Regions from separate parts of the Streptomyces sp. NPDC101118 genome, predicted to be linked through region 3. Evidence: riboswitches for the same ligand, from Rfam matches in the RefSeq annotation. Region 3 holds a riboswitch; each other region holds the start of a gene.
The links. A riboswitch is a leader RNA that binds a small molecule or an ion and turns the genes downstream of it on or off. The one in region 3 is predicted to bind thiamine pyrophosphate.

Region 1 (10,175 bases), on a different contig from region 3:
TGCAGAAGTAGTCGACGCCCGGCTCGGCGGCGGCCGCGGCGACCTCGGACTCCGCGTGGCACGAGCGGCCGATCAGCACCCCTTCGCCCAGGATCGCGCGGGCGGCCGGGACGGGGATGTCCCCCTGGCCGAGGTGCAGCACGTCGGAGCCGATGGCGTGGGCGACGTCGGCGCGGTCGTTGACCGCGAGCAGCCGGCCGTGGCGGCGGGCGGCCTCGGCGAAGACCTGGAGGTGCTCCAGTTCCTCGGCGGCCTCCATGCCCTTGTCGCGCAGCTGCACGATGTCGACCCCGCCCGCGAGGACGGCGTCGAGGAACTCGGGGAGGTCCCCCTGGCGCTTGCGCGCGTCCGTGCACAGGTAGAGCCGGGCGTCGGACAGGGCGGCGCGGGCGTCGACGGACATGGAGGTACCCCCCGGGTGGGGCGGTGCACGGGCCGCTCGGGCCCGCACACCGCGTGGTGGTTCGGTTCGGATCAGACGGCGAGCGCCTGGGCGCGGCGCTTCACTTCCGTGCCGCGATTCTCACTCAGGGCCTGGGCCGGGGTGCCGGGCAGGGTCGGGTCCGCCGTGAAGAGCCACTCCAGCATCTCCTCGTCGGTGAAGCCGTCGTCCCGCAGCAGCGTGAGGGTTCCGGAGAGGCCCTTGACCACCTTGTCGCCGTCGATGAAGGCGGCCGGCACCTGGAGGGCGCGGTTCTCACCGCGGCGCACCGCGATCAGCTGGCCCTCCTTCACCAGCTGGCGGATGCGCGTCACCTCAACGTCCAGCATTTCGGCGATGTCGGGGAGGTAGAGCCACTCGGGGACGAGAGCATCGATCTTTGCGTCAATCTCGGTCACGGGACAAGCCTGCCATCCCGGACCGACAGCCGGTACCCGGGCGGTGCCGGAGGGGGTACGGCGAGCCGCACCCCCACCCGTCAGCGGGCGGCGGACTTCAGCGGGGCCGCGGCGTCGGCCACCCGGGCCGGGTCCACCGGGACCCCGCTCTCGATGAGCTTGCGGCCCTGCGCCAGGTCACGGGGCCGGCCCACGGCCAGCACCGCCACCAGGGCCTCGCCGCGCAGCCAGCAGGCGGACCAGGCGGCCTCGGCCGGGTCCCCGCGCCAGACCAGCGTGTCGCCCTCGGCGTGGTGGCCCGCGTACTGCACGAAGCGCCCGAACTGCTCCGACCAGAAGTACGGGACCGGATCGTAGGCCTGCGCCTCGCCGCCGGGCCCGGCCAGGATGTTCGCGGCCACCACCCGGGGGCCCTGGAGGGCGTTGTCCCAGTGGTGGACGACGAGCCGCTCGCCGTAGCGCGCCGACGGGAAGGAGGCGCAGTCGCCGACCGCGTACACGTCGGCCAACGAGGTGGCCAGGCGGTCGTCGGCGGTGACGGAGCCGTCCGCGCCGCGCTCGATGCCGGAGCCGTCGAGCCAGCCGGTGGCGGGCCGGGCGCCGATGCCCACGACCACGGCGCCCGCGGGCAGCTCGGTGCCGTCGGCGAGCACCACGGCGCCGGGGGCCACCTTGGCCACCCGGGCACCGGTCACCAGGCGGGCGCCGGCCTCGGCGTACCAGCCGGACATCGCTTCGGCGACCTCGGCCGGCAGCGCGCCGGCCAGCGGGCGGGGGGCCGCCTCGACCACGGTGACGGCGCAGCCGGCCTCGCGGGCGGCGGTGGCGAACTCGGCGCCGATCCAGCCGGCGCCGACCACGACGATGTCGTGCCGCTCGGTGATCACGGGCTTCAGCCGCTCGGCGTCGTCGAGGGTGCGCAGCAGGTGTACGCCGGGCACGCCCTCGGTGCCGGGGAGGGTGAGGGGCTCCGCCCCGGTGGCGAGGACCAGGGTGGCGTACGGGACCGGGCCCGCGGAGGTGTCCACCTCGTGGTCGGCGGCGCGCAGCCCGGTGACCTCGACGCCGAGGCGCAGCTCGATGCCGAGCCCCTGGAAGTCGACGTCGAAGGCGGAGTCCTCGGCCTTGCCGAGCAGCACCGCCTTCGAGAGCGGCGGCCGGTCGTACGGCTGGTGGGGTTCGGCGCCGAGCAGGGTCACCGGTCCCGTCCAGCCCTGTTCGCGCAGGGCCACGGCGGTCTGCACGCCCGCCATGCCCGCGCCGACGATGACGACGCCGTGCGCCGTGTCCTGGGTCTGACTCAGCTGATCGCTCACGCCGCACACCCTAACCACCTGACGGACCGTCAGGAAAGTCGGTGTCCTTCCGGGGCGGAGCGGCGCTCGCGGCGTGCTCGCGGGCGGCCTTACCCGCGCTCGCGGCCGGGGGATAGTCTGGCCACCGTACCTATCGCGGGAGCCCGGGCGGACCGGGCTGAGAGGGAGGCTGGCCGGCCTCCGACCGTACGAACCTGATCCGGGTCATGCCGGCGAAGGGAGGGGCTGGACGCCCATGCACTCATCTCGTAAGGGATCCGACGTCCTCGTCATCGGGGGCGGGATCATCGGCCTGGTCACGGCCTGGCGGGCCGCACGGCGCGGGCTGCGCACCGCGCTCGCCGACCCGCGGCCGGGCGGCGGCGCCGCCCAGGTGGCGGCCGGCATGCTCGCCGCCGTCACCGAACTCCACTACGGCGAGGAGACCCTGCTCGGGCTCAACCTCGCCTCCGCCGCCCGCTACCCCGAGTTCGAGGCGGAGTTGACCGAGGCGAGCGGCGGCCTGGACATCGGCTACCGCGCCTGCGGCACGCTGGCCGTGGCGCTGGACGCGGACGACCGTACGCACCTGCGCGAGCTGCACGCGCTGCAGCGGCGCTGCGGGCTGGAGTCGGAGTGGCTGACCGGCCGCGAGTGCCGCCGTCTGGAGCCGATGCTGGCACCCGGGGTGCGCGGCGGGCTGCGCGTCGACGGCGACCACCAGGTGGACCCGCGGCGGCTGGCCGCCGCCCTGGTCGCGGCCTGCGAGCGGGCCGGCGTGCTCTTCCACCAGACCTCCGTGGAGCGGCTGACCGTCACCGGCGACCGCGCCACGGGCGCCGTGCTCGACACCGGCGAGGAACTCTCCGCCGACCAGGTGGTACTGGCCGCGGGCAGCCACAGCGGACGGCTGGCAGGCCTGCCGCCGGAGGTCGTGCCGCCGGTCCGGCCCGTCAAGGGACAGGTGCTGCGGCTGACGGTGCCGGGGGCGTACGCGCCGTTCCTGACCCGCACGGTCCGCGCGGTGGTCCGCGGCAGCCACGTCTACCTCGTGCCCCGGGAGAACGGCGAGCTGGTCGTCGGGGCCACCAGCGAGGAACTGGGCTGGGACACCACCGTCACCGCGGGCGGGGTGTACGAACTCCTCCGCGACGCCCACGAGCTGGTGCCCGGCCTGACCGAACTCCCGCTCACCGAGACCCGGGCCGGCCTGCGCCCCGCCTCCCCCGACAACGCCCCGCTGCTGGGCCCCACGGAGCTGCCCGGCCTGCACCTGGCCACCGGGCACTACCGCAACGGCGTGCTGCTGACCCCCCTCACCGGCGAGGTGATGGCGGAGCTGCTGGCCACCGGTGAACTCCCGGAGGTGGCCCGCGCGTTCACGCCCCGCCGCTTCTCCCCCGCAGCAGTACGTGAGGAGTCCCTCGTTTGACGTCCTCCCCGCCCTGAAGGACGGGGATTCCCGCCTGGCTGCCGGTGGTCACCGGCTGGGCCTTCGGGTGGGTTCCCCGCTCGTCGGGCCGTGCCTGGCGTGGGATTTCCACTCCAGGTCTTACCGGCCCTCCAGGGGCGTTTAGCCTCTCCGCCTGCCCGGCGGCGAGGATCACACGCGACGCATTGAGGTCACGATCATGCTCGGTACCGCAGCCTTCGCACCGCCAGGTGCGCACGTGCAGCGGCTTCCTCCCGTCCACCACCCAGCACACCGAACACGTCTGGGAGGAGGGCAGCCAGCGCGCCACCGCACCCACGTGCCGGCCGCAGCGGGCGGCTTTCTCCTCCAGCACGCGCCGGAACATGCCCCACGCGGCGTCGTGGACGGACTTGGCGAGGCGGGTGCGTGCCAGGGCGGAGACCGCCAGGTCTTCGAGGTAGACCGCTTGGTTGTCGCGGAGCAGCCTCGAAGCGGTCTGGTGGCACCAGTCCCTGCGCGCATCGGCCACCCTCGCGTGAGCGCGGGCGACCTTGATCCGGGCCTTGGCCCGGTTCTTCGAACCCTTCGCCTTGCGGCTCAGGGTCTGCTGGGCCTTGCGCAGGCGCCGTTCGGCGCGGCGCAGGAAGCGCGGGTTGTCGATCACGTGCCCGTCGGAGAGCACGGCGTAGTGGGTCAGTCCCAGGTCGATGCCGACCTCGGCGTCGACCGGCGGCAGCTCCTGCGGGTCGACGTCCACGACGAAGCTGGCGTAGTACCGGCCCGCCCCGTCCTTGACCACCGTCACCGACGACGGGGAGGAAGGCAGGGGCCGGGACCAGCGGACCCGAACGTCACCGATCTTCGCGAGGTTCAGCCGACCGTTCTCCCACAGCCGGAACCCGTTCTCCGAGAACCGGACCGACTGCCGCGTCTCCTTCTTCGCCTTGAACACCGGCAGACCCACACGACGCCCGCGGCGCTTCCCCGACACCGACGCGAAGAAGTTCGCGTACGCCGCATCCAGGTCACGGAGGGCGGACTGGAGCGCGTCCACGGACACCTCCGCCAGCCATGCCCGCTCGGGCGTGCGCTTCGCCTCGGTGATCACCCGACGCGCCAGAACCCCGGTCGGGATCTTCGACCGGTCCGCCTGCCAGGCGGCCTTTCGGGCGGCGAGCGCATCGTTGAAGACCACCCGGGCGCAGCCGAACGTACGGGCCAGCGCAAGACGCTGAACCGCGGTCGGCTCGATCCGGAAGGAGTACCGCAGATGCACGCGCGCAACCTACCGGCCGCCACTGACAACTCCGCTCCGCCCAAGGGGCGAACCGGCTTTCCCTGCCCCGCTCCGCGGGAGCTTCACTTCCTCCCCGGCCTGACGGCCGGGGTATCCACGAAGGAGTCCCGATGACCGTGTCCGTGAACGGCGAACCCCGCGAGGTCGCCGCCGGGACCACGCTGGACGCGCTGGTCGCCACCCTGACCTCGGCCCCCTCCGGTGTGGCCGCCGCCGTCAACGAGACCGTGGTGCCGCGCGGCCAGTGGCCGGCGACGGCCCTGGGCGACGGCGACCGGGTCGAGGTGCTGACCGCGGTGCAGGGAGGCTGAGCATGTCGGACCTCTTCACCCTCGGCGGCCGGACCTTCTCCTCCCGCCTGATCATGGGCACCGGCGGGGCACCCAGCCTGGACGTACTGGAGCGGGCCCTGGTCGCCTCCGGCACCGAGCTGACCACGGTGGCGATGCGCCGCCTGGACCCCACGGTGCAGGGCTCGGTGCTCTCCGTGCTGTCCAAGCTGGGCATCCGGGTGCTGCCGAACACCGCCGGGTGCTTCACGGCCGGCGAGGCGGTGCTGACCGCGCGGCTGGCCCGGGAGGCGCTGGGCACCGACTGGATCAAGCTGGAGGTGGTCGCCGACGAGCGGACCCTGCTGCCGGATCCGGTCGAGCTGCTGGACGCCGCCGAGGTGCTGGTGGACGACGGGTTCACCGTCCTGCCGTACACGAACGACGACCCGGTGCTCGCGCGGAAGCTGGAGGACGCGGGGTGCGCGGCGATCATGCCGCTGGGCTCGCCGATCGGCTCCGGGCTCGGCATCCGCAACCCGCACAACTTCCAGCTGATCACCGAGCGGGCCGGCGTGCCCGTGATCCTCGACGCGGGGGCGGGCACGGCGTCGGACGCGGCGCTGGCGATGGAGCTGGGGTGCTCCGCGGTGATGCTGGCCTCGGCCGTGACGCGGGCCCAGGAGCCGGTGCTGATGGCCGGGGCGATGCGGGACGCCGTGTCCGCCGGGCGGCTGGCGTACCGGGCGGGGCGGATCCCTCGCCGGCACTTCGCCGAGGCGTCGTCCCCCGTGGAGGGCCGCGCCGCCCTCGACCCGGAACGCCCGGCCTTCTGACCGCCCCCGCCCCGGTGCGGGTCCCGTGCCGGGTGCGGGTCCCGTGCCGGTCCCGTGCCGGGTGCGGGTCCCGTGCCGGGTGCGGTGCGGGCCGTGTGCGGGTGCGGGTCGTTGCCCTGCGGGGCTTTCTCCCCGCCCCGCCCTTTCTCCGTTTCCCGGGGCTCCGCCCCGGACCCCGCTCCTCAAACGCCGGAGGGGCTGGAAATCAGCCTCGCCGGCGTTTGAGGCGCGGGGGTCTGGGGGCAGCGCCCCCAGTTTCGGGAAGGGGCGGGGTGGGGGAACGGCTCCGCGCAGCGGCAACGGAGCGCAGCCGCACCGCGCCCGGCACGGGACCGGCACCGCGCCCCCGGCAGGCAACGGCACGGGACCGGTACCGCGCCCCCGGCAGGCAACGGCACGTCACAGGTGTGCCGCAAGCCACGGGGACCCGGGCCGGGAGGCGAGGGGCCACTCGTAGAATTCCCTGGTGGATACGACCCTGGAAGACCCGCTCGTCGGGCGCGTGATCGACGGCCGCTACCGCGTCGATGCCCGCATCGCCGTCGGCGGCATGGCCACCGTCTACCGGGCCGTCGACACCCGGCTCGACCGCGTCCTCGCGCTCAAGGTGATGCACCCGGCGCTCGCCGCCGACGGCGCCTTCGTCGAGCGGTTCATCCGCGAGGCGAAGTCCGTGGCCCGGCTGGCGCACCCGAACGTGGTGGCCGTGTTCGACCAGGGCACCGACGGGCCCTACGTCTACCTCGCCATGGAGTACGTCAGCGGCTGCACCCTGCGCGACCTGCTGCGCGAGCGCGGCGCCCTCCAGCCGCGCGCCGCGCTGGACGTCCTGGAGCCGGTGCTCGCCGCGCTCGGCGCCGCCCACCGGGCCGGGTTCGTCCACCGGGACATGAAGCCGGAGAACGTCCTCATCGGCGACGACGGGCGGGTCAAGGTCGCCGACTTCGGCCTGGTCAGGGCCGTGGACTCGGTCACCAGCACCACCGGCGCGGTGCTCGGCACCGTCTCCTACCTCGCGCCCGAGCAGATCGAGAACGGCACCACCGACACCCGCGTGGACGTCTACGCCTGCGGCGTCGTGCTGTACGAGATGCTCACCGGCGGCAAGCCGCACTCCGGCGACACCCCGGCCCAGGTCCTGTACCGCCACCTGAACGAGGACGTGCCGCCGCCCTCGGCCGCGGTGGCCGGCATGCCGGTGGAACTGGACGAGCTGGTCGCCACCGCCACCGCGCGCAACCCCGACCTGCGCCCGTACGACGCCGTGATGCTCCTCTCGCAGGTGCGCGAGGCCCGCGCCGCCCTCAGCGACGCGCAGCTCGACGCGGTGCCGCCGCAGTCGCGCGCCGAGGCCCACAGCACCTCCGAGGACCGCACTGGCGTCGTCCCCCGGCCGGTCGCCGCGTCCGCACCCGCGGACGACGTGAGCCACACCACCCGCTTCGAACACCCGCCGGTGCCGCCCCTGCCGCCGGGGGCGCCGTCCCGCCCGTCCCCGCGGCGGCCCGCACGCGGCACGCTGATCGCCCTGGTGGGGGCGCTGTTGGTGCTCGCACTCGGCGCCGGCGTCTGGTACATCGGCGCCGGGCAGTTCACCCGCGTACCCAGCCTGCTCGGCAAGACCGAGGCGGAGGCCCGGGACCGGCTCGCCGAGGCGGGGCTCGACGTGGGCGACGTACGCCAGCAGTTCAGCGAGACCGTCGAGCGCGGCAAGGTGATCGGCACCGACCCCGCGCCCGGCGCGCAGATCCGGGGGAACGGCTCGGTGGCACTCGTGCTGTCCCGCGGCCCGGAGATCGTCACCGTGCCCAAGGTGAAGGGCCTCCCGCTGGAGCGGGCCAAGGCCGAGCTGGCCAAGGTGGGACTGGCCCCCGGCATGGTCAGCCAGGCGTTCAGCGGGGCGATCCCGCGCGGTTCGGTCATCGGCACCGACCCCGAGGCCGGCGAGAAGCGGGCCCCGGACACGGCCGTCGCGATCGTCGTCAGCAAGGGCGCCCCGGTGGACGTGCCCGGTGTGGTCGGCTCCCCGCTGGACGACGCCCGCTCCGCGCTGGAGGACCTGGGCCTCAAGGTGCAGGTCGCCACGGAGCAGATCAACTCCCCGCAGCCGCAGGGCACGGTGGCCAACCAGTCGGTGGCCGCGGGCGCCAAGGCCGCCACCGGCGACACCGTGGTGCTGACCGTCTCGAAGGGGCCGCGGATGGTCCCGGTGCCGGACGTCACGGGCCGGAACGTGGAGGACGCCAAGCGGGCCCTGAAGGAGGCCGGCTTCGAGGTGAAGGTGGAGAAGCCGTTCATCTCCTTCAGCGACGACGTGGCGAGCCAGTCGGTCAAGGGCGGCACGACGGCACCCGAGGGCAGCACGATCACCATCAGGATCAAGGGACTGTGACGACAGCACTGCGCAACCCAGTGGGCGGGCACGTGCCCGTCGCCGGCGGGCTCGACCGCGTCGGGCTGACCTACGCGCGGGAGATGGGGGCCGAGACCGTACAGGTCTTCGTCGCCAACCCGCGCGGCTGGGCCACCCCCACGGGCAACCCGGCCCAGGACGAGGCGTTCCGCGCCGCCTGCGCCGACGAGGGGATCCCGGCGTACGTGCACGCCCCGTACCTGATCAACTTCGGCTCGCACACCCCCGCGACGGTCGAGCGGTCCGTGGAGTCGCTGCGCCACTCGCTCCGGCGCGGCCGGGAGATCGGCGCGCTCGGCGTGGTGGTGCACACCGGCTCGGCGACCGGCGGACGGCCTCGGGAGGAGGCGTTCGCACAGGTCAGGGAGCACATGCTGCCGCTGCTCGACGAGCTGACCCACGACGACGACCCGTTCCTGCTGCTGGAGTCCACGGCCGGGCAGGGCTTCTCGCTGTGCTCGCGGACCTGGGACTTCGGCCCGTACTTCGAGGCGCTGGACGCCCATCCGAAGCTGGGCGTCTGCCTGGACACCTGCCACATCTTCGCGGCCGGGCACGACCTGGCCGCGCCGGGCGGGACGAAGGAGACCCTGGACCTGCTGGTGGACACGGTCGGCGAGGGCCGCCTGAAGCTGATCCACGCCAACGACTCCAAGGAGGGCGTGGGCGCGCACCGGGACCGGCACGCGAACATCGGCGCGGGCCACATCGGGGAGGACGCGTTCCGCGAGCTGTTCTCGCACCCCGCGACGGAGGGCGTGCCGCTCGTCATCGAGACGCCGGGCGGCAAGGAGGGGCACGCGGCGGACGTCGCCCGGCTGAAGGAGCTCCGCGAGATCCACTGACCGGTTGAGGAATACCCCCGGGGGGTATACGGTTCTGCACATCGGCAGGACCGTATACCTGGCTTTGGGGGTTTCCGATGGAGCACGCGCACCACGACACCGAGCACATGGGTCACGCTGGACACATGGACCACACCGGACACGCGGAGCATGCCGGCCACGGCCACATGGACCACGCCGGTCACGGCAAGGTCAGCTGGGCCATGGCAGCGAAGGCCACCCTGCACTGCCTCACCGGCTGCGCCATCGGCGAGGTCCTCGGCATGGTGATCGGCACCGCACTGGGCTGGGGAAACGTTTCGACGATGATCCTGGCGATCATCCTGGCCTTCTTCTTCGGGTACGCGCTCACCCTGCGCGGCATCCTCAAGGCCGGCGTCGGCTTCCGCGCCGCGGTCCGGGTGGCCCTGGCCGCCGACACCCTCTCGATCGCCGTGATGGAGCTGATCGACAACAGCGTGATCGCCCTGTGGCCCGGCGCGATGGACGCGCACCTGGCCGACCCGCTGTTCTGGTTCGTCCTGGCGATCTCGCTGCTGATCGCCTTCGTCGTCACCACTCCGGTCAACAAGTGGATGATCGGCCGCGGCAAGGGCCACGCGGTGGTGCACCAGTACCACCACTGACGCACCGCCACACCGGAGGGCGGCACGCACCGCCCGGGGAACGGCCGGCCCGGAGCTACAGCTCCGGGCCGTCCCCTGGTTCCTCCTGGTACGAGTACCGCTGCTCGCGCCAGGGATCGCCGATGTTGTGGTAGCCGCGCTCCTCCCAGAAGCCGCGGCGGTCCGCCGTCATGTACTCCACGCCGCGCACCCACTTGGGGCCCTTCCAGGCGTACAGGTGCGGGACGACGAGCCGCAGCGGGAAGCCGTGCTCGGCGGTGAGGGGCTCACCGCCCTGGTGCGTGGCGAAGACCGTGCGCTCCGAAGCGAAGTCCGAGAGGCGCATGTTGGAGCTGAAGCC
Region 2 (10,175 bases), on a different contig from region 3:
CAGCCGCGTCCGGTCGGTGATGGCGTCCGCCATCGCGTCCAGGTCGTGCACGTCGCCCTCGGTCAGCGGCACCTGGACCGACTTCGCGCCGGAGATCTGCACGATGATCGGATAAGCCTCAAAGGAGCGCCAGGCGTAGATCACCTCGTCGCCCGGGCCCGCCGTGGACTGGATCAGGGACTGGGCCACGCCCACCGAGCCGGTGCCGGTGGCGATGTGCTCCACCGGCACGCCGAAGCGCTCGGAGAGCTCGGTCACCAGGCCGGTGCAGGCCATGTCCGGGTACCGGTTGAAGCTGTTCGCCGCCGCGACCGCGCTCTCCAGCACGCCCGGGAGCGGCGGATACGGGTTCTCGTTGGAGGACAGCTTGTACGCGACCGGACCCCCGGCAGCGGCGGGCTTCCCCGGCTTGTACGTGGGGATGCCGTCCAGCTCGGCGCGCAGCTTCGGGCTCTTCTCGCTCACCGCAGGTCCTCCTCGACCTTCCCGTGCAAGTTCAATACTGCTCACCTTATGAGGATTCCGCCGTTCGGAGAATGGCTGGCAGAAGGAATGAGGGGAGCGCTTGCATATATGCGTGCGCCGGTGGCTTGCGCCGTGGCGCGCATCCCTCGTGAAGGTGAGTTGAGACCACTTCGAAACATCGACACTTTGGCATGCTCGTACCCGCCGACAAGCGCCAGCCCGGACCTCCAACCAGCAACTACCTCTATTTCCAAGGTCATTGGGGGTGGCGAACCATGCAGAAACGTGCCTGTCAACGACTGCATATGCACCCGGACCACCCACCCCACCGAGCCCTACTATCGGCTCGCCATGACAGCAGCAGGGAAGCATCAGGTGAGCCGGACGGAGACCCCCCGGCGGGCCGCCCGGCAAGGACGGGCAGGCATCAGAGACGTGGCCGCCGCGGCCGGCGTCTCGATCACAACTGTCTCGGACGCGCTCAATGGCAAGGGCCGGCTGCCGGACGCCACCCGCCGCCACGTCCGCGAGGTCGCAGACCGGCTGGGGTACCGCCCCTCCGCCGCGGCCCGAACCCTCCGTACCGGGAAATCGGGCCTCATCGGCCTGACCGTGACGACGTACGGGGATGAACCTTTCACCTTCACGGAATTCGCGTACTTCGCGGAGATGGCGAGAGCCGCCACCTCCGCAGCACTCGCCCGCGGGTACGCGCTCGTCATCCTCCCGGCGACCTCCCGCCACGACGTCTGGTCGAACGTGGCGCTGGACGGGACCGTGGTGATCGACCCCTCCGACCACGACCCCGTGGTCACCGAGCTGGTCCGCCAGGGCCTGCCGGTGGTCTCGGATGGCCGTCCGGCGGGTTCCCTCCCGGTCACCGCCTGGGTGGACAACGACCACGAGGCCGCCGTACTCGACCTCCTCGACCACCTCGCCGCCGCGGGCGCCCGCCGGATCGGGCTGCTCACCGGGACGACCACCGACACGTACACCCGGCTCTCGACGACCGCGTACCTCAACTGGTGCGCGCGCGTCGGCCAGGATCCGGTGTACGAGTCCTACCCCGCACACGACCCGTGCGCGGGTGCGGTCGCCGCCGACCGGCTGCTCGCCCGCCCGGACCGCCCGGACGCCGTATACGGCCTCTTCGACCCCAACGGCACCGACCTGCTCGCCGCCGCCCGCCGGTACGGGCTGCGCGTCCCCGACGACCTGCTGCTCGTGTGCTGCAGCGAGTCCACGGTGTACGCGAACACCGAACCGCCCATCACCACGCTCTCTCTCAAACCGCGCCGCATCGGCACCGCCGTCGTGCAGTTGCTGATCGACGCGATCGAGGGGGTCGACGCCGGCCGGCCGGTCGAGCAGGTGATACCGACCGAACTCATCGTCCGCACTTCGTCCCAGCGCAGGCCTCCCCGTACCACGGTCAGCCCGCCCCGATCCCCGGCACGGGACTGAAGACGCGGCCCGGATCCACAAGATCACCCGTCCAGACCACCCAAATCGGGAGAAACAACCAACGCGGTTCGTGTCCGTCCAGGATTCACCACCCCTGGTGCGTCACACAGAGCGAGCTGCATTCCTATGATGGGCGCACGACATCACGGACCCTCCGGCCAGGAGGGTCCGCAGGTGCACGGCAGCGCGAGGTGGTGGAGGGGTCGATGGCTCAGGGGGCAGGTCAGGGACCCGCGATGCGGACGGAGACGCTCCGGGATTTCCGCGTTCCCGCGGCCGAGTACACCCCCGAGTTCCATCCGTACGCCGGCACCCCCGGCCATCCGGCGCAGCCCGCCGCACACCACCCCGGAGCCGCGCCGGTGCAGCGGTCCGCGGCCCCGGAGCCCCACGCCTACCCGGCCTCCCCGGCGGCCCCCGCCGAGGACCCGGACGGCTACACCCCGACCCAGCGCGACCTCCCGGTCATCGGGCAGGGCGCACGCCCGTCCGGCGGCCCCGGCGACACCGTGCAGATCCAGTACGTCCCCGAGGAGCGCCCGGGGGGCCCCGGCCCCCTGTGGGTCGTCGGCGACGTACACGGCTACCTCGACGAGCTGGTCGCCGAACTCCGCGCCAAGGGCCTCACCGACTCCGAGGGCCACTGGGCCGCGGGCAACGCCCGGCTCTGGTTCCTCGGCGACTTCACCGACCGCGGCCCTGACGGCATCGGTGTGATCGACCTGGTCATGCGCCTCTCCGCCGAGGCCGCCGCGGCTGGCGGCTACTGCAAGGCCCTCATGGGCAACCACGAGCTGCTGCTCATCGGCGCCAAGCGGTTCGGCGACACCCCGGTCAGCTCCGGCGCCGGCACCGCCACCTTCCAGGCCGCCTGGCTGCTCAACGGCGGCCAGCGCACCGACATGGAGCGCCTGGAGGACGTCCACCTCCAGTGGATGTCCCGGCTCGACGCGGCCGCCGTGGTCGACGACCACCTGCTCCTCCACTCGGACACGATCGCGTACCTCGACTACGGCGACTCCGTCGAGGCGGTCAACGACACCGTCAAGCAGGCCCTCAACCGCAACGACGCCAACGAGTGCTGGGACCTGTTCCGCAAGTTCACCAAGCGCTTCAGCTTCCGCGACGAGGAGTCCGGCCCCGGTGAGGTCCGCAGGCTGCTCGCCACTTACGGCGGCTCGCGCATCGTGCACGGGCACAGCCCCATCCCGTACCTCCTCGGCGAGGTCGGCTCGGAGGACGGCGAGGACTCGGACGGCCCGACCGTCGAGGGGCCGCACGTGTACGCCGACGGGCTCGCCATCGCGATGGACGGCGGGGTGACCATGGCCGGAAAGCTGCTGGTCGTCGAACTTCCGCTGCGCGACTGACCGTTCACCGTCCGGGGTATTTACCGAAAGCCCCTGTCACGGCACCACGTGGGCGCTCTACCATCGCTCTATCCGTAGCAGGCTCTCCTCCGTTTCCGCCGGACCTTCCTGTCTACGCGGGCAAACCGGCGCCGACGGAGCATCGGGGGATGCACATGACCAGCGCTCCGCACCTGCTGACCGAGGACCGGCCCGAGTTCCTGCGCCTGCTGGACGAGGTGCTCCGCACCGCGTCCGAGCGGCCCGACCTGGCCTCCGTCGGCGAACGGCTGAACGCAGAACAGCTGCGCACGATGGCACTCAACGCGACCGGCATCCTGACCACCGCGGCGGCTCCCGAGTACGAGCACTTCGTGAAGGTACGGGAAGACCTGCGCGACCCGGCACGCCAGGAACCGCGGGTCACCGACGACGGCACCGGCGGGGCCGGGGCCAGCGCGGTGGTGGCGGTACTGGCACCGGTGCTGTCCTTCACGGCCATGCTGATATTCCTGCTGGTCGGGTACTTCCTGAAGCTCCTGGACCCCGAACCCGCGTTCGCCCGGACGATGCTGACGGCCGGTTGGCTGTTCGGCGGGCTGACCGTGATCGCGATCCTGGTCGCCGCGGTCGGGCTGCTGGTGACCGCGGTGCGGAACAGTTCCACCGAGGTCGTGGCGGAGGACCTCGACGCCGTACCGGAGGAACTGGCCCGCGCGCGGGAGGCCTGGCTGAACGCGCTGCTGGAGCGGGGGGTGCTGCCGTTCCTGCGGGACGCTCTGGCCGACCCGAGGGATCCGGCGGCCCCGTCCTCGTACCGCCCGTCGGGCCGGATGCCGAGCCTCGGCTACACGCGGCCGGACTTCACCTCCCCGGCGGGCGAAGACCCCACCCCCCGCCCGAGCTACACCAGTCCCGACTTCACGAGCCCGGACTTCGGCGGCCCGGACCGCCGGCCGGACTAGCGTCCGGCGGCGGCCCGGGCCGCGGGGGTCCCGTGTGCGTACCCACTGGTGTCAGGTACGCCACGGACTAGCGTGTCGTGGCCGCTCAGGCGACCTTGTTGACCGCGTGACCCTGCTGGGTCTTGAGGAGCGGCTTGTCACCGAACCGCTGCGCGAGGGTGGGCGGGTACGACGTGACCTGGGTCCAGGCGCTGTCGCACGTGAGGCTGCGGTTGCCCATGGTGTTGACCCGACGGCAGGTGATCTCCCAGAGCTGGTTGGACTCGGTCAGCACCTCGACGGAGACGTCGTTCGCCTGGGACGCGACAGAGATGCCGCAGGCGTCGGACGGGAAGTCGTCCGCAGCACCCAGGTCGACCCAGAAGTAGGCGCTGTTGTCAGGCTGGATGCGACGGATGCCCGCGTAGGCGGTCGAGGGGGTCAGGACCGCCTTGACCTCCTCGGAGTCATTCGGGTTGTACGCATCGACGTCCTGGCAGACCGCGGCACCGGTCGCGCCGGTGGCACCCGTCGGGCCGGTCGGACCCGTCGGGCCGGTGGCGCCCGTGGCGCCGGTCGCGCCCGGGGTGCCGGTGCCGTCGGCGCCGGTCGCACCCGTCGGGCCGGTCGGGCCGGTCGGGCCCGTCCCGCCGGTCGCGCCGGTGGCGCCCGTCGGGCCCTGGCCATCGCCGGTGGGGCCAGTGGCGCCCGTCGGACCCGTGGCACCGGTGGCACCCGTGGCGCCCGGTCCGCCCGGCGTTCCGGGCTCACCCTGCTCGCCCGTCGCGCCGGTCGGACCCGTCGGACCGGTGGCACCGGTCGCGCCGCCACCCGGAGCTCCGGTCGCACCCGTGGGACCGGTCGGACCGGTCGGGCCCGTGGGACCGGTGGCGCCCGTGGCGCCCTTGCACTTGTCGTCGCCGCCGCCGCCACGCACGTACTCGTCGTGGTCGTCGTGGTCCTGCCCGTGCAGGTACTTGTCCAGCAGGTGGCGGGCGAGCGGCTTGCCGTGGCGCGGCTTCTCGTGCGGACGCTCCTCCTTGCAGTCGCCGCCGCCACCCGCCGGCGCGACCGCGCTCACCTGCGGGGTGATCGCGTTGGCCGCGGCCACGGCGGGGCTTGCGAGGCCCACCAGCACGAGAGAGAGGGAGGCCAGGGCACCGCCCACCTGCCAGCCCCGGGTACAGGGAACGGGACCCAGCTGCGTGGTCCTGCGCTCACGACTCATCAAAAACGCTCCTTCGGAAAGGATCTGCCGCCGGAACGGGTGACGTCCCGGTCGCGGGTTCGAGCTTCCTCCGGAGAAAACGGACATTAAGCACTACCACTTGAGTGGCCGGATGCGTACGTCAACACTTCGGGCTAGCAGACACCCACCCGAGGGTGTGTTCCCGCCCGCAGACGCAGTAGCGCTTTCGGCGAGCCGTGGACAACGGCGTCACGAGGGTCACTACGGTCACGGTCCGACGCCGGCCCGGCCGCCCGTACGGCGGCCCGCACACCGTGGACGGGACCCTTGAGCACAGTCTGCCTGAACATGATCGTCAAGAACGAGGCACCGACCATCCGGAAGTGCCTGGAGTCGGTGCGCCCCCTGATCGACACGTGGGTGATCGTCGACACGGGCTCCACGGACGGCACCCAGGACGTCATCCGGGAGTACTTCGCCGACCTGCCGGGCGAGCTGTACGAGCGTCCGTGGCGGGGCTTCGACGGCAGCCGCACGGAGGCCATCGAGCTCGCCGGCGACCGTGCCGACTACCTGCTGTTCATGGACGCCGACGACGAGATGCGCATCGAGCCGGGCTTCCGCATGCCGGAGCTGACCCACGACGCGTACCAGCTGGCGGTGCACCACGGCCCGATCATCCACTGGCGGCACACGCTCGTCGCGACCCGGCTGCCCTGGCGCTACGTCGGGGTGCTCCACGAGTACCTCGACTGCGGCGGACCGCACAGCAAGGACGTGCTCGAGGGGATCAACCTGCTCATCGTGGGCGGCGGCGCCCGGCAGCGGCAGGGCGGCGAGCGGGAGAAGTACCTCCGTGACGCGAAGATCCTGGAGGAAGGGCTCGCCAAGGAGCCCGACAACGCGCGGTACGCCTTCTACCTGGCCCAGAGCTGGCGCGACGCCGGCGAGAAGGAGAAGTCGCTGGCCGCCTACGACCACCGCGTGACCATGGGCGGCTGGGTCGAGGAGACGTACCTCGCCCAGGTGTACGCCGCCCGGCTCGCCACCGAGCTGGAGCGGCCGGCGGCCGAGGTCATGGACCGCTACCTGCGTGCGTACGAGAGCCGGCCCACCCGCGCCGAGGCCATCGGCGACCTCGCCCGGCTGTGCCGTCTCGAGGGGCGCTGGCCGCTGGCCCACATGTTCGCCCGCCGTGCGGTGGCCGTCCAGCGGCCTGAGGACATCCTGTTCGTGGAGTTCGCGTGGCACGACTGGCGCGCGCTCGACGAGCTCGCCGTCGCCGCCTACTGGACCGGCGAGTACCAGGAGTGCCTGGAGTGCTGCGAACGGCTCCTCGCCGACGGTCTGTTGCCGGCGGACCAGCGCGAACGGGTCACCGCGAACCGCGACTTCGCCCGCGCGAAGCTAGGCTCGGCGTACCAGACCGTCGCCTGAGCGGCGTACGCGCCGTCCCACCCGGAAACGGAACGCCGGACGGGCCCGCGACTCCCCCCATAGGGTCGCGGGTCCGTCCGTGCGGCTGCGGCGGCCGGTGGGTCAGTCGGCCAGCGGCAGGTAGACGCGGTTGCCCGCGGCGGCGAACTCGGCGGACTTCTCCGCCATGCCCGCCTGGATCTCCTCGGCCTTCAGGTCCCCGCCGTGCTCCCGCCGGATGTCCTGCGAGATCTTCATGGAGCAGAACTTCGGACCGCACATCGAGCAGAAGTGCGCGGTCTTGGCCGGCTCGGCCGGAAGCGTCTCGTCGTGGAACTCGCGGGCGGTGTCCGGGTCGAGGGCCAGGTTGAACTGGTCCTCCCAGCGGAACTCGAAGCGCGCGTCGGACAGCGCGTCGTCCCACTCCTGGGCACCCGGGTGGCCCTTGGCCAGGTCGGCGGCGTGCGCGGCGATCTTGTAGGTGATCACGCCGGTCTTGACGTCGTCCCGGTTCGGCAGGCCCAGGTGCTCCTTGGGCGTGACGTAGCAGAGCATCGCGGTGCCCCACCAGGCGATCATCGCGGCGCCGATGCCCGAGGTGATGTGGTCGTACGCGGGCGCGACGTCCGTGGTCAGCGGGCCGAGCGTGTAGAACGGCGCCTCCTCGCAGATCTCCTGCTGGAGGTCGATGTTCTCCTTGATCTTGTGCATCGGGACGTGGCCCGGGCCCTCGATCATCGTCTGTACGTTGTGACGCTTGGCGATCGTGTTCAGCTCGCCCAGCGTCTTCAGCTCGGCGAACTGCGCGGCGTCGTTGGCGTCCGCGATCGAGCCGGGGCGCAGGCCGTCGCCGAGCGAGTACGTGACGTCGTACGCCGCCAGGATCTCGCAGAGCTCCTCGAAGTTCGTGTAGAGGAAGTTCTCCTTGTGGTGCGCGAGGCACCAGGCGGCCATGATCGAGCCGCCGCGCGAGACGATGCCGGTCTTGCGGCGCGCGGTGAGCGGCACGTACGGCAGCAGCACGCCGGCGTGGACGGTCATGTAGTCGACGCCCTGCTCGGCCTGCTCGATGACCGTGTCCTTGTAGATCTCCCAGGTCAGCTCCTCGGCCTTGCCGTCGACCTTCTCCAGGGCCTGGTAGAGGGGCACGGTGCCGATCGGGACGGGGGAGTTGCGCAGCACCCACTCACGGGTGGTGTGGATGTTGCGGCCGGTGGAGAGGTCCATGACCGTGTCGGCGCCCCAGCGGGTGGCCCAGGTCATCTTCTCCACCTCCTCCTCGATGGAGGAGGTCACCGCGGAGTTGCCGATGTTGGCGTTGACCTTCACCAGGAACTTCTTGCCGATGATCATCGGCTCGATCTCCGGGTGGTTGACGTTCGCCGGGAGCACCGCGCGGCCGGCGGCGATCTCCTCGCGGACGACCTCGGGGGAGACGTTCTCGCGGATCGCGACGTACTCCATCTCCGGGGTGATCTCACCGCGGCGTGCGTACGCGAGCTGCGTGACGGCCTGGCCGTCGCGGCCGCGGCGCGGCAGGCGCGGGCGGCCCGGGAAGACGGCGTCGAGGTTCTTGAGGCCGCCGCGGGGCGAGGTGTGCTTGATGCCGTCGTCCTCGGGGCGCACGGGACGGCCCGCGTACTCCTCGGTGTCGCCGCGGCCGATGATCCAGTTCTCGCGCAGCGGCGGCAGGCCGCGGCGGACGTCGGTCTCGATCTGCGGGTCGGTGTACGGGCCGGACGTGTCGTAGAGCGTCACGTCCTTGCCGTTGGTGAGGTGGACCTGTCGAACCGGCACGCGGATGTCGGGGCGGGAGCCCGCGACGTAGCCCTTGTGCCAGCCCGGCTGGCGCTCGCTCTGGCCGTCCTGGCTGGTGGCAGGCGTGCGTGCATCCTGAATGGTCATGAGACCTATCTCCCTACGCCGGCATTACCCGGTAACAGGTTCGGCGGTCGACGCAGCCTCCTCCCGTACCCGTCATCTTCGACGCGCGTACGGTGATCAGCGCCCTCTCAGCCCGGTGCTCCGAGCTCCCGCGTTGTGCAAAGGTGCCCCCACGCTAGCGTCATCTGTGGCGCGCTGAACAGTGGGCCCCCCCAACTCTTGCGATGATCGGCCGGTGACCACACCGCCGCAGCCTCCCGTCGACCCCCATGACCACACCGGCCACCCTGGCCCCGCAGAGGGTTACGGGGGGCCGGGCGAGCACGACTTCGGGCACGGAGCGTACGACGCCGGCGGGCACGGGCACGGGCACGGGCACGCAGGGAGCGGCGGGCACGGCGGCGGTCACGGCGGAGACGGCGGCGGGCACTCGCACGGCGGGCACTCGCACGGGCACGGCCCGGCCGCCCCCGTCTCGAAGCACCTGCGCAAGGTCATCGCCGCCGTGCTGATCCCCTTCGCCGCCGCGGTGGTGGTGGGCCTGGTCGTGCTGTGGCCCGGCGGCGCACCCGCGCACGAACGCACCGGCGTCGGCTTCGACCGCCAGACGCAGGAGGGGCGGGTCGCCACGCTCCAGCGGGTGGACTGCAAGGAGGTCAACGTCGCCCAGGTGCCGCCCACCGGGGACACCTCCACGCCCGAGGGGCGCGAGGCGCAGCAGGCGCAGACCGGGCAGTGCGCGAAGGCGACCATCGAGGTCACCACCGGTCCCGACAAGGGGCGTACGTTCCTGGAGATCGTCCAGCCTGGCGCACCGCGGCAGTTGAGCGAGGGTCAGGAGGTCGTGGTCGCGTACGCGCCGGACGCCCCCCGCGACCTCCAGTACTCGGTGGTCGACGTGAACCGTGAGCTGCCCCTGGCGCTGCTCGCCGGCATCTTCGCGCTGGCCGTGGTGCTGGTGGGGCGCATGCGCGGGGTGTTCGCGCTGGTGGCGCTCGCCGTCAGCTTCGCCGTGCTGGTCCTCTTCATCCTGCCGGCGATCCTCCAGGGGTCGAACCCGCTGGTCGTCGCGGTGGTCGGGGCGAGCGCCATCATGCTGATCGCGCTCTACATGTGCCACGGCGTGACGGCCCGCACCTCGGTCGCGGTGCTCGGCACCCTGGTCTCGCTGCTGCTGATCGGCGTGCTCGGGTCCGGGTTCATCGGGTCGGCGTTCCTGAGCGGGAACACGGACGACAACACGGGTCTGATCCACGGCCTCTACCCGGAGATCGACATGAGCGGCCTGCTGTTGGCAGGTGTGATCATCGGGTCCCTGGGCGTGCTCGACGACGTGACCGTCACGCAGACCTCGGCCGTCTGGGAACTGCACGCGGCGGACCCCACGATGGGGCCACGGGCCTTGTACCGCGCGGCCATCCGGATCGGCCGCGACCACATCGCCTCGGTGGTCAACACGCTGGT
Region 3 (10,175 bases):
AGGGGTCGGCGTCGGCCTCGGTGCCGTGATCTTCGCCTCGCTGTTCATCGTGAAGGCGGTTTTCGTCGGCGTCATCGCGGTCGCGGTGGTCGTCGGGCTGTGGGAGCTCACCTCCCGGCTCCAGGAGCGCAAGGGCATCAACGCGCCCCTGGTCCCGCTCGCCGTCGGCGGCGCCGCGATGGTCGTCGCCGGGTACGTGCGCGGGGCCGAGGGCGCCTGGGTCGCGATGGCCCTGACCGCGCTCGCCGTGCTCGTGTGGCGGATGACGGAGCCTCCCGAGGGCTACCTGAAGGACGTCACGGCCGGCGTCTTCGCCGCGTTCTACGTGCCGTTCCTCGCGACCTTCGTGGCGATGCTGCTGACCGCCGACGACGGCCCGCAGCGGGTGCTCACCTTCCTGGTCCTGACAGTGGTCAGCGACACCGGGGCGTACGCGGTGGGCTGGCGCTTCGGCAAGCACAAGCTCGCCCCGCGGATCAGCCCCGGGAAGACCCGGGAGGGACTCCTCGGTGCCGTGGCCTTCGCGATGGCGGCCGGTGCGCTGTGCATGGAGTTCCTGATCGACGGGGGCAGCTGGTGGCAGGGTCTGCTGCTGGGCCTCGCGGTCGCGGTCAGCGCCACCCTGGGCGACCTCGGTGAGTCGATGATCAAGCGGGACCTCGGCATCAAGGACATGGGCACGCTGCTGCCCGGTCACGGCGGGATCATGGACCGGCTGGACTCGCTGCTGCCCACCGCACCGGTGGTGTGGCTGCTGCTGGCGCTCTTCGTGGGCACCGGCTGAGCCGTCCCGGGTATCCTGGAAGGCGCGTCACTCCCGAGTGGCGCGCCTTTCTCGTCCCCCGCGAGCCGCGGGGGGACGCCCTGTGAGGTCTCCTGGCGCCGGTCGCGCCAATGCCATCGGCTCCGTTTTCCACGGAGGCCGGCCAGGCCTCGTCGCACTGAGGAGAAACCGATCATGGCCCGCCCCCTTCCGGGAGAACTGACCTTCGTCGCGCCCAAGGGGGCCAAGAAGCCGCCCCGGCACCTCGCCGACCTCTCGCCCGCCGAGCGGCGCGAGGCCGTGGCCGCGATCGGTGAGAAGCCGTTCCGCGCGAAGCAGCTCTCGCAGCACTACTTCGCCCGCTACGCGCACGACCCGGCCGAGTGGACCGACATCCCGGCCGCCGCGCGCGAGAAGCTCCAGCAGGAACTGCTCCCCGACCTGATGAGCGTGGTCCGGCACATCAGCTGTGACGACGACACCACCCGCAAGACCCTGTGGCGCCTGCACGACGGCACGCTCGTCGAGTCCGTCCTGATGCGCTACCCGGACCGGGTCACCATGTGCATCTCCTCGCAGGCCGGCTGCGGCATGAACTGCCCGTTCTGCGCCACCGGCCAGGCGGGCCTCGACCGCAACCTGTCCACCGCCGAGATCGTCCACCAGATCGTCGACGGCATGCGCGCCCTGCGTGACGGCGAGGTCCCGGGCGGCCCGGCCCGCCTGTCGAACATCGTCTTCATGGGCATGGGCGAGCCGCTGGCCAACTACAAGCGGGTCGTCGGCGCCATCCGCCGCCTGACCGACCCCGAGCCCGACGGCCTCGGCCTGTCGCAGCGCGGCATCACCGTCTCCACCGTCGGCCTGGTCCCGGCCATGCTGCGGTTCGCCGACGAGGGCTTCAAGTGCCGCCTCGCCGTCTCCCTGCACGCCCCCGACGACGAGCTGCGCGACACCCTCGTCCCCGTGAACACCCGCTGGAAGGTCCGCGAGGTCCTCGACGCGGCCTGGGAGTACGCCGAGAAGTCCGGCCGCCGCATCTCCATCGAGTACGCGCTGATCCGCGACATCAACGACCAGGCCTGGCGCGGTGACCTGCTGGGACGCCTCCTCAAGGGCAAGCGGGTGCACGTCAACCTGATCCCGCTCAACCCGACCCCCGGCTCCAAGTGGACCGCCTCCCGTCCGGAGGACGAGCGGGCCTTCGTCCAGGCCATCGCCAACCACGGCGTGCCGGTCACCGTCCGCGACACCCGTGGCCAGGAGATCGACGGAGCGTGCGGACAGCTCGCCGCCAGCGAGCGGTAACCTGGCCCCGTACATCTGCATATTCCGACAGGGGAGCGCCACAGCGCTGAGAGTGCGGGCACCGTCACGCCGCAGACCCTCTGAACCTCGCCCGGGTCATTCCGGGTAGGAAGTTCGGTCACCACTCAAGCTGTTGCGCCCTGCCCCGGCGTCCGCTCCCAGAGCGCCGGGGCGGGGCCGCGTCTTCTCCTGGTCACTCCAGGAGGAATGTTCCGTGAGCACCACCAAGAAGATGGCGGGCGCCGTGCTGGCCACCGCCCTGGGCGCGGCCGCGCTCGCAGGCTGCGGCAACGGCGACGAGAAGGACGGCGCGGCCCCGAGCGGTGAGCCCAAGTCCAAGACGGTCACGCTCGTCAGCCACGACTCCTTCAACGCCACCCCGGCCGTGCTGAAGGAGTTCGAGAAGCAGACCGGCTACACGGTCAAGGTCCTCAAGAGCGGTGACGCGGGCGCGGCCCTCAACCAGGAGATCCTCACCAAGGGCTCCCCGCGCGGCGACGTCTTCTTCGGCGTCGACAACACGCTGCTCTCCCGCGCCCTCGACAACGGCATCTTCGTCCCGTACGAGGCCAAGGGCCTGGCGGAGGTCCCCGAGCAGTACCAGCTCGACAAGGACCAGCACCGCGTCACCCCGGTCGACTCCGGCGACATCTGCGTCAACTACGACAAGAAGTACTTCGCCGACAAGAAGCTGGCCCCGCCGGTCACCCTCGACGACCTGGTCAAGCCCGAGTACAAGAACCTCCTGGTCACCGAGAACGCCTCGACCTCGTCGCCCGGCCTCGGCTTCCTCCTCGCGACCGTCGGCAAGTACGGCGAGGACGGCTGGAAGGACTACTGGACCAAGCTCAAGGCCAACGGCGTCGAGGTCGTCGACGGCTGGGAGCAGGCCTACAACGAGCGCTTCTCCGGCTCCGCGGGCGGCAAGAAGGCCAAGGGCGACCGCCCGCTGGTCGTCTCCTACGCCTCCAGCCCGCCGGTCGAGGTGCTGTACGGCGAGCCGCAGCCGGCCGTGGCGCCCACCGGCGTCTCCACCGGCACGTGCTTCCGCCAGACCGAGTTCGCCGGCCTGCTCCAGGGCGCGAAGAACGAGGCGGGCGGCAAGGCCCTGCTGGACTTCCTGATCGGCAAGAAATTCCAGGAGGACATGCCGCTCCAGATGTTCGTGAACCCGGTGGTCAAGGACGCGAAGCTGCCGGAGATCTTCACCAAGCACGGCGTGGTGATCGAGAAGCCGGAGACCGTCGCTCCGGACGCGATCGCCAAGAACCGTGAGCAGTGGGTCGGGGCATGGACCTCGCTCGTGCTGAAGTAGCGGAGGACGCGGTCCGGGAGGGGCCCGCGGGCTCCTCCCGGCGCGCCACGGCGGTGCGGCTGGGCCTGATGGCCCTGCCGCTCGCCTTCTTCGCGATCTTCTTCGCCTGGCCCGTGGCCGCGATCGTGGGCCGCGGGATCAAGACCGGCACCGGCTGGCAGTTCGGCCGGATCGGCGAGGTGCTCGCCCGGCCCGACATCGCCGGGGTGCTGTGGTTCACCACCTGGCAGGCGCTCGCCTCCACGGCGCTCACGCTGCTGATCGCGCTCCCCGGCGCGTACGTCTTCGCGCGCTTCGAGTTCCCCGGCAAGCAGCTGCTGCGGGCCGTGGTCACCGTCCCCTTCGTGCTGCCGACCGTGGTGGTGGGCACCGCCTTCCTGGCCCTGCTGGGCCGGGGCGGGATGCTGGACGAGCTGTGGGGCGTACGGCTCGACACCACCGTGTGGGCGATCCTCCTCGCGCACGTCTTCTTCAACTACGCCGTGGTGGTACGCACCGTCGGCGGCCTGTGGTCCCAGCTGGACCCGCGCCAGGAGGAGGCCGCCCGGGTGCTGGGCGCCGGGCGGTTCGGCGCCTGGCGGCGCGTGACGCTGCCCGCCCTCGCGCCTGCCGTGGCCGCCGCGGCCCTCATGGTCTTCCTCTTCACCTTCACCTCCTTCGGCGTCGTGCAGATCCTCGGCGGACCGGGGTACGCCACGCTGGAGGTGGAGGTCTACCGGCAGACCGCCCAGCTGCTGGACCTGCCGACCGCCGCCGTGCTCACGCTGGTGCAGTTCGCCGCCGTGGGCGCGATCCTCGCCGTGCACGCCGTGACGGTGCGCCGGCGCGAGACCGCACTCCGGCTGGTCGATCCCGCCCGCACGGCCCACCGGCCGGCCGGCTTCGGGCAGTGGGCGCTGCTCGGCGGGGTGCTCCTGACGGTCCTGCTGCTGATCGTGCTGCCCCTGGGCGTCCTGGTGGAGCGCTCCTTCGACGCTCCCGGCGGCTACGGCACCGATTTCTACCGGGCACTCCAGTCCTCCGACGGCGGCACCTTCCTCGTCCCGCCGCTGGAGGCGGTCTGGAACTCTCTCCAGTACGCGCTGGCCGCCACCGGCATCGCGCTGCTGATCGGCGGCCTGGCCGCGGCGGCGCTCACGCGGCGCGCCGGCCGCCTGGTGCGGGGCTTCGACGCCCTGCTGATGCTGCCGCTGGGCGTGTCCGCGGTGACGGTGGGCTTCGGGTTCCTGATCACGCTGGACGAGCCGCCGCTCGACCTGCGCACCTCCTGGATCCTGGTGCCGCTGGCACAGGCACTGGTCGGGGTGCCCTTCGTGGTGCGGACGATGCTGCCCGTGCTGCGTGCCGTGGACGGGCGGCTGCGGGAGGCGGCGGCGATGCTCGGCGCGTCGCCGCTGCGGGCCTGGCGGGAGGTGGACCTGCCGATGGTGCGGCGGGCGCTGCTGATCGCCGCCGGGTTCGCCTTCGCGGTGTCCCTCGGCGAGTTCGGGGCCACCGTGTTCATCGCGCGGCCCGACCGTCCGACGCTGCCGGTGGCCGTGGCGCGGCTGCTGGGGCGCGCGGGTGAGCTGAACTACGGGCAGGCGATGGCGCTGAGCACGATTCTGATGGGGGTGTGCGCGGTGTCCCTGCTGGTGCTGGAGCGGCTGCGGCCCGAGCGGTCCGGGGAGTTCTGATGACGTTGCTGGAACTGGACGCGGTGTCGGTCCGCTTCGGGACGCGGACGGTGCTGGACGCCGTGGACCTGGCGGTGGCCGAGCACGAGACCGTCTGTGTGCTGGGCCCGAGCGGGAGCGGCAAGTCCACGCTGCTGCGGGTGGTCGCCGGGCTCCAGCCCGCCGCCGGGCGCGTGCTGCTGGGCGGGGCCGACCAGAGCGGGGTCCCCGTGCACCGGCGCGGGGTCGGCCTGATGTTCCAGGACCACCAGCTGTTCCCGCAGCGCGACGTGGGCGGCAACGTCGCCTTCGGGCTGCGGATGCGCGGGGTCGGGCGGGCCGAGCGGGAGGCGCGGGTCGCCGAGCTGCTGGAGCTGGTGGGGCTGCCGGGTGCGGGGCGCCGGGCCGTCGCCTCGCTGTCCGGGGGCGAGCAGCAGCGGGTGGCCCTGGCCCGGGCGCTGGCACCGAGGCCGCGGCTGCTGATGCTGGACGAGCCGCTGGGCCAGCTGGACCGCGGGCTGCGCGAGCGGCTGGTGGTCGAGCTGCGGGGGCTGTTCTCCCGGCTCGGCACGACCGTACTGGCCGTGACGCACGACCAGGGCGAGGCCTTCGCGCTCGCCGACCGGGTGGTCGTGATGCGGGACGGGCGGATCGCCCAGGCGGGGACGCCGCTGGAGGTCTGGCAGCGGCCCGCCTCGGAGTTCGTGGCCCGCTTCCTGGGCTTCGACAACGTGGTGCCGGCCACCGTGACCGGTCCTGCTGCCGACACCCCCTGGGGCAAGGTCCCGGTGCCGGAGGGCTCCCCGGAAGGGGCCGGCCGGCTGCTGGTGCGGCCCGCGGGGGTGCGGCTGGTACGCCCTGACGAGGGCCTGCCCTGCTCCGTGGTCTCCCGTACGTTCCGGGGCACGCACGTCGCGCTCACCCTGCGGCCGGAGTGCGGGGGACCGGAGCTGGAGGCCGAGTGCGACCTGGCGTCCGCGGCGGACCCCGGCGCCCGGGTGGGCGTCGCCTTCACCCCGTCCGAGGTGGCCGTCCTCCCGGACGCCTAGGCCGGGTCTTTCGGATCAGGCCGGGTCCTGCGGATCCCGGGCCGGGCCTACGGCGCCGGTACCGGGACCCTGAGGTCGGTCGGGGGCTCCGCCGGTGCCGGGGTGTCGTGGTTGCCGTACCAGGCGACGGCCACCGCGCCCGCCACGGCCAGGGCGAAGCCCACGGCCGCGAGCCAGGCGAAGCCGGGCCGGGAGGCGTCGCCGAGCCAGAGGACGCCGATCGCGCCCGGGAGCACGGTCTCGCCGACGACCAGTGCCGCCGTGGCGCCGTTCACCGAGCCGATCTGCAGGGCCACCGTGTGCAGGTACATGCCGCCGACGCCCGCGATCACGATGGCGTACAGGGCCGGGTCGGCCAGCAGCGCCGGAGGGTCGAACGGGTCGATGCCGTCCAGGATCCGCACCCCGACGCCCAGCGCGCCGAAGCCCAGGCCCGACAGCAGGCCGGCCAGGATCGCGGCCCGGCCGCCCAGGAGGCGTACGGCGACGGTGCCGCCCAGCATGAGCAGGACGGTGACGGCGAGCAGCCACCAGTGCGTCGACCGCTCCGCGTGGTGGCCGCCCTCGTGACCCGCGGCGGTCGCCAGCAGCACCAGCGCCCCGCACACGACGCCGATGGACGCCCACTCCTTGCGGCTCAGCCGGATGCCCAGCAGCTTCACGCTCAGCACTGCGGTGATCACCAGGTTCGCGCTGATCACCGTCTGGGAGAGGAAGAGCGGGAGGAGCCTGGCGGCCAGCGCGCCCAGCCCGAAGCCCACGAAGTCCAGGATCGTGCCGACGATGAACTCCCAGGTCAGCGCGGCCTTCGCGGTGGAGGACAGGTTGGGGCCGCCGTGCTGGGTCAGGCCGGCGCCCGGCTCGGCACGGGCGGCCCGCCGGGAGCCCACGGCTTGCAGCACGGATCCCGTGCCGTAGCAGATCGACGCCGCCACAGCGGTCAGCAGGCCTATGAGCACGGGAGGCTCCGTTCGCGTCTGGCAGGTTTTGCGGTACGACTGCCAGACGTGTCTTCCGGGCCCGGGGTTGCCTCCGCCGGCCTGAGTGCAGGTCAGGACAGGCGGGCCAGGGCCTCCGGGACCTCGTCGACCGACTCGACCAGCGCGATCCGCGACTCCATCGCGCGGCCGCGGGCCAGCGACTGCAGCAGCGGCCAGGCGGGCAGGTGCTCGGTCCAGTGGCGGCGGTCGACCAGCACCATCGGGGTGGGCTCGCCGCGCGACCCGTAGTAGTTCGGCGTCGCGTTGTCGAAGATCTCCTGGAGCGTGCCCGCAGCGCCCGGGAGGAACACCACACCGGCGGTGCACCGGGCCAGCAGCCCGTCCTCGCGGGTGGCGTTGGCGAAGTACTTCGCGATGTGCCCGGCGAAGGCGTTCGGCGGCTCGTGGCCGTAGAACCAGGTCGGGATGCCGATCGAGTCGCCGCCCGCGGGCCACCGCTCCCGCACCTCGAAGGCGGCCCGTGCCCAGTCGGTGACCGACGGTTCGAAGGAGGGGGCCTTGGCCAGCAGGTCGAGTGCGAGGTCGAGGGCGCCGTCCTCGAAGGGGGCGAGGTACGCGCCGAGGTTGGCCGCCTCCATCGCGCCGGGACCGCCGCCGGTGGCCACGGTCAGCCCGGTGCGGGCCAGCGTGCGGCCGAGCCGGGCGGCGCCCGCGTAGGCCTCCCCGCCGCGGGCCATCGCGTGCCCGCCCATCACCCCGGCCACGCGGGCGCCGGCCAGGTGCTCGTCGAGGGCGTCGGAGACGGCGTCGTCGTGGACGGACCGGAGCATGGAGGAGAAGACGTCGCCGTCGGCCTTGGTCTGCTGGAACCAGGCGTACGCGAGGGCGTCGGGCGTCGCCTCGTACCCCTCGGGCAGGCCCTCGTACAGTTCGCCGGCCGTGTAGAGCAGCCCGCGGTACGGGTTGAAGGGCAGGTCGGGGACGGGCGGGAAGACCAGGGCGCCGTCGGCCCGAACCTTGGCCGCGGCGTCGGGCTCCATCGGGCAGCCGAGGAACACCGCCGAGGAGGTGTCCGCCGACAGCAGCGCGAAGGTGCGCTCCAGCAGGTTGACCGACTGGACGCGGTAGCCGCTCAGCGAGCCCCGGGCGACGACCTGGTCGAATTCGGCGAGGGTCTCGATCTCGATGTCTGCACTGGCCATCCGGCCACCCTACGGGCGGTTCCCCCTAGCGGGTGAGCGCCAGCCGCGTCAGCTCCGCCACACCCCAGACCACCGGCACGCAGAGCGCGAGGAGGGCGCCGGTCCGCAGCAGCGCAGCGGACCGCAGTACCCGGGCCGGGGTGCCGAGCTCCAGCAGCGCGGACCGGGTGGCCTCCCGCTCCTGGTACGACTCGACGGCCGCGGTCAGCAGGGTCGCGGCGGCGCACGCTCCGACCAGCGCCGCGGCGACCCGCGTGAGCGGACCCAGCGGCAGCAGGGTCAGGGGGCCGCCGGTCAGCGAGACCAGGGCACCGGCGGCGACGGCGCACAGCACCCCGAGCGGACGCCCGATCCGGCCGGCCTCCTCCTGGAGCGCCCGCCCGGCGAGCAGCCGTACGGCACCGGGCCGCACCAGCTGTACCAGCGCCCCGCAGCCGTGGGCCAGCGCGGGACCGGCCAGGGCCAGGCCGGCCGTGACCAGGACCCAGCCGGGCAGCCCGCCGGCGGTCCCGCCGCCGGCGGACGCGAGGACGGCGAGGCCGCCGGCGAAGGCGGCCACCCCCCAGGGCAGGCCTTCCTGCGGCGGGCGCGTCGTCCGGGTGTGCGGGATGAGCGCGGCCCCGGCGGCCCCGGCGAGCGGCACGACGGCGAGCAGCGTCAGTCCGGCGGCGACGGGGAACGGCTGGTCGGCCCGGAGCACCGCGGCGGCTGCTCCGTCGAACGGCAGGCCCGACAGGTCCCCCCGCAGGTGGAGGAAGAGGAGCAGCGCCAGGGTGCTGCCGAGGGTGCAGGCGATGGCGGTCGAGACGGCGGCGACGACGGTCAGCCGCACGGGGCCGAGTCCGACGGCGGAGAGCCCCTCGCGGGGCCGGGTGGCCGGGTCGGTACGGGCCACGGCCACGGCGAACTGCACGGTGAGCGCCAGCGGGACCAGGCACCACAGCAGCCGGGGCAGCTGTCCCTCGGGCCGGGCGACGGCGCAGGCCAGGATGAAGAGCAGCAGGAAGCCGGTGCCGGCGGAGGCGGCGGCCACCAGCAGCCGGCGCACCTGGACGAGGGGGCGGGAGCCCCGGGCTAGGCGGAGAGTGAGCATGCGGCGCGGCCCTCCGCATCGCCGGGGCCGGCGGCGGAGCCGGCCGTGGTGTGCGGGACGGCTCCGGCGAGGCGGCCGTCGGAGAGGGCGACGGTGCGGTCGGCCTGGGCGGCGGTCTCGGTGTCGTGGGTGGCCAGCACGACGGTGATGTCGTGGGAGCGGGCGGCCGTGGTCAGCGTGCGCAGGAGCAGGGCGCGGTCGGCGAGGTGCAGTGGGGCGGTGGGCTCGTCGGCGAAGACCACGGCGGGCTGGTTGACCAGGGCGCGGGCGAGGGCGACGCGCTGGGCCTCGGCGTGGCTGAGCGCGGCGGGCCGGCGGCGGGCGTGGCCGTCCAGGTCGAGCCGGTCGAGCCATTCGGAGGCGGCGCGCTTGGCGGCGCGGTGGGGGGTGCCGGCGATCAGCAGGGGGAGGGCGGCGTTCTCCCAGACGTTGAGTTCGGGGACGAGCCGGGGTTCGGGGCCGATCCAGCCGAAGCGGTCGCGGCGCAGGCGCTCGCGGACGAGGGCGGTCATCGTGTGGACCGGGACGCTGTTGAACCAGACCTCGCCCTCGTCGGGCCTGAGCTGTCCGGAGAGGCAGCGCAGCAGGGTGGTCTTGCCGCTGCCGCGGGGGCCGGTCACGGCGAGGATCTCGCCCTCGCGCACCCCGACCGAGACGCCGGCGAGGGCGGGGGCGCCCGCTCCTGCGGGTTCCGTCCGGGAGGACCCCCGGTGGGTGTGGTGCAGGGACCGTGCCCAGAGCACGTCGTTGTCCGGCGGGGCCACCATCACGTACACCTCGGTTCACTTCGACTGCGGATCGGACGGCCGCTCTTGCGCGTTTCCCCCGTCCGGGGGAACGAAGCAGCGG

Region 1: it holds a riboswitch for thiamine pyrophosphate, as region 3 does, so the genes downstream of both, thiO (glycine oxidase ThiO) here and ACIQUQ_RS02620 (thiamine ABC transporter substrate binding subunit) in region 3, are expected to answer to the same signal.
Region 2: it holds a riboswitch for thiamine pyrophosphate, as region 3 does, so the genes downstream of both, thiC (phosphomethylpyrimidine synthase ThiC) here and ACIQUQ_RS02620 (thiamine ABC transporter substrate binding subunit) in region 3, are expected to answer to the same signal.

Annotation. Positions count from the first base shown of each region.
Region 1 is NZ_JBIVZG010000003.1:317,506-327,680, reverse strand. It holds gene thiE (thiamine phosphate synthase) at 1-403, opposite strand, end outside; gene ACIQUQ_RS07415 (Rv2175c family DNA-binding protein) at 475-840, opposite strand; gene ACIQUQ_RS07410 (NAD(P)/FAD-dependent oxidoreductase) at 921-2,093, opposite strand; TPP riboswitch at 2,282-2,394, shown strand; gene thiO (glycine oxidase ThiO) at 2,392-3,567, shown strand; gene ACIQUQ_RS07400 (RNA-guided endonuclease InsQ/TnpB family protein) at 3,515-4,825, opposite strand; gene thiS (sulfur carrier protein ThiS) at 4,957-5,157, shown strand; gene ACIQUQ_RS07390 (thiazole synthase) at 5,160-5,951, shown strand; gene pknB (Stk1 family PASTA domain-containing Ser/Thr kinase) at 6,418-8,343, shown strand; gene ACIQUQ_RS07380 (deoxyribonuclease IV) at 8,352-9,209, shown strand; gene ACIQUQ_RS07375 (DUF4396 domain-containing protein) at 9,287-9,835, shown strand; gene ACIQUQ_RS07370 (sulfite oxidase-like oxidoreductase) at 9,891-10,175, opposite strand, start outside.
Region 2 is NZ_JBIVZG010000013.1:57,196-67,370, reverse strand. It holds gene hisC (histidinol-phosphate transaminase) at 1-465, opposite strand, end outside; gene ACIQUQ_RS21295 (LacI family DNA-binding transcriptional regulator) at 817-1,929, shown strand; gene ACIQUQ_RS21290 (metallophosphoesterase) at 2,136-3,299, shown strand; gene ACIQUQ_RS21285 (hypothetical protein) at 3,449-4,243, shown strand; gene ACIQUQ_RS21280 (hypothetical protein) at 4,329-5,450, opposite strand; gene ACIQUQ_RS21275 (glycosyltransferase) at 5,739-6,848, shown strand; gene thiC (phosphomethylpyrimidine synthase ThiC) at 6,951-8,732, opposite strand; TPP riboswitch at 8,726-8,874, opposite strand; gene ACIQUQ_RS21265 (YibE/F family protein) at 8,947-10,175, shown strand, end outside.
Region 3 is NZ_JBIVZG010000001.1:589,577-599,751, forward strand. It holds gene ACIQUQ_RS02610 (phosphatidate cytidylyltransferase) at 1-784, shown strand, start outside; gene rlmN (23S rRNA (adenine(2503)-C(2))-methyltransferase RlmN) at 959-2,071, shown strand; TPP riboswitch at 2,091-2,201, shown strand; gene ACIQUQ_RS02620 (thiamine ABC transporter substrate binding subunit) at 2,286-3,386, shown strand; gene ACIQUQ_RS02625 (ABC transporter permease) at 3,455-5,062, shown strand; gene ACIQUQ_RS02630 (ABC transporter ATP-binding protein) at 5,062-6,090, shown strand; gene ACIQUQ_RS02635 (hypothetical protein) at 6,138-7,049, opposite strand; gene ACIQUQ_RS02640 (LOG family protein) at 7,142-8,233, opposite strand; gene ACIQUQ_RS02645 (hypothetical protein) at 8,259-9,326, opposite strand; gene ACIQUQ_RS02650 (ABC transporter ATP-binding protein) at 9,308-10,093, opposite strand.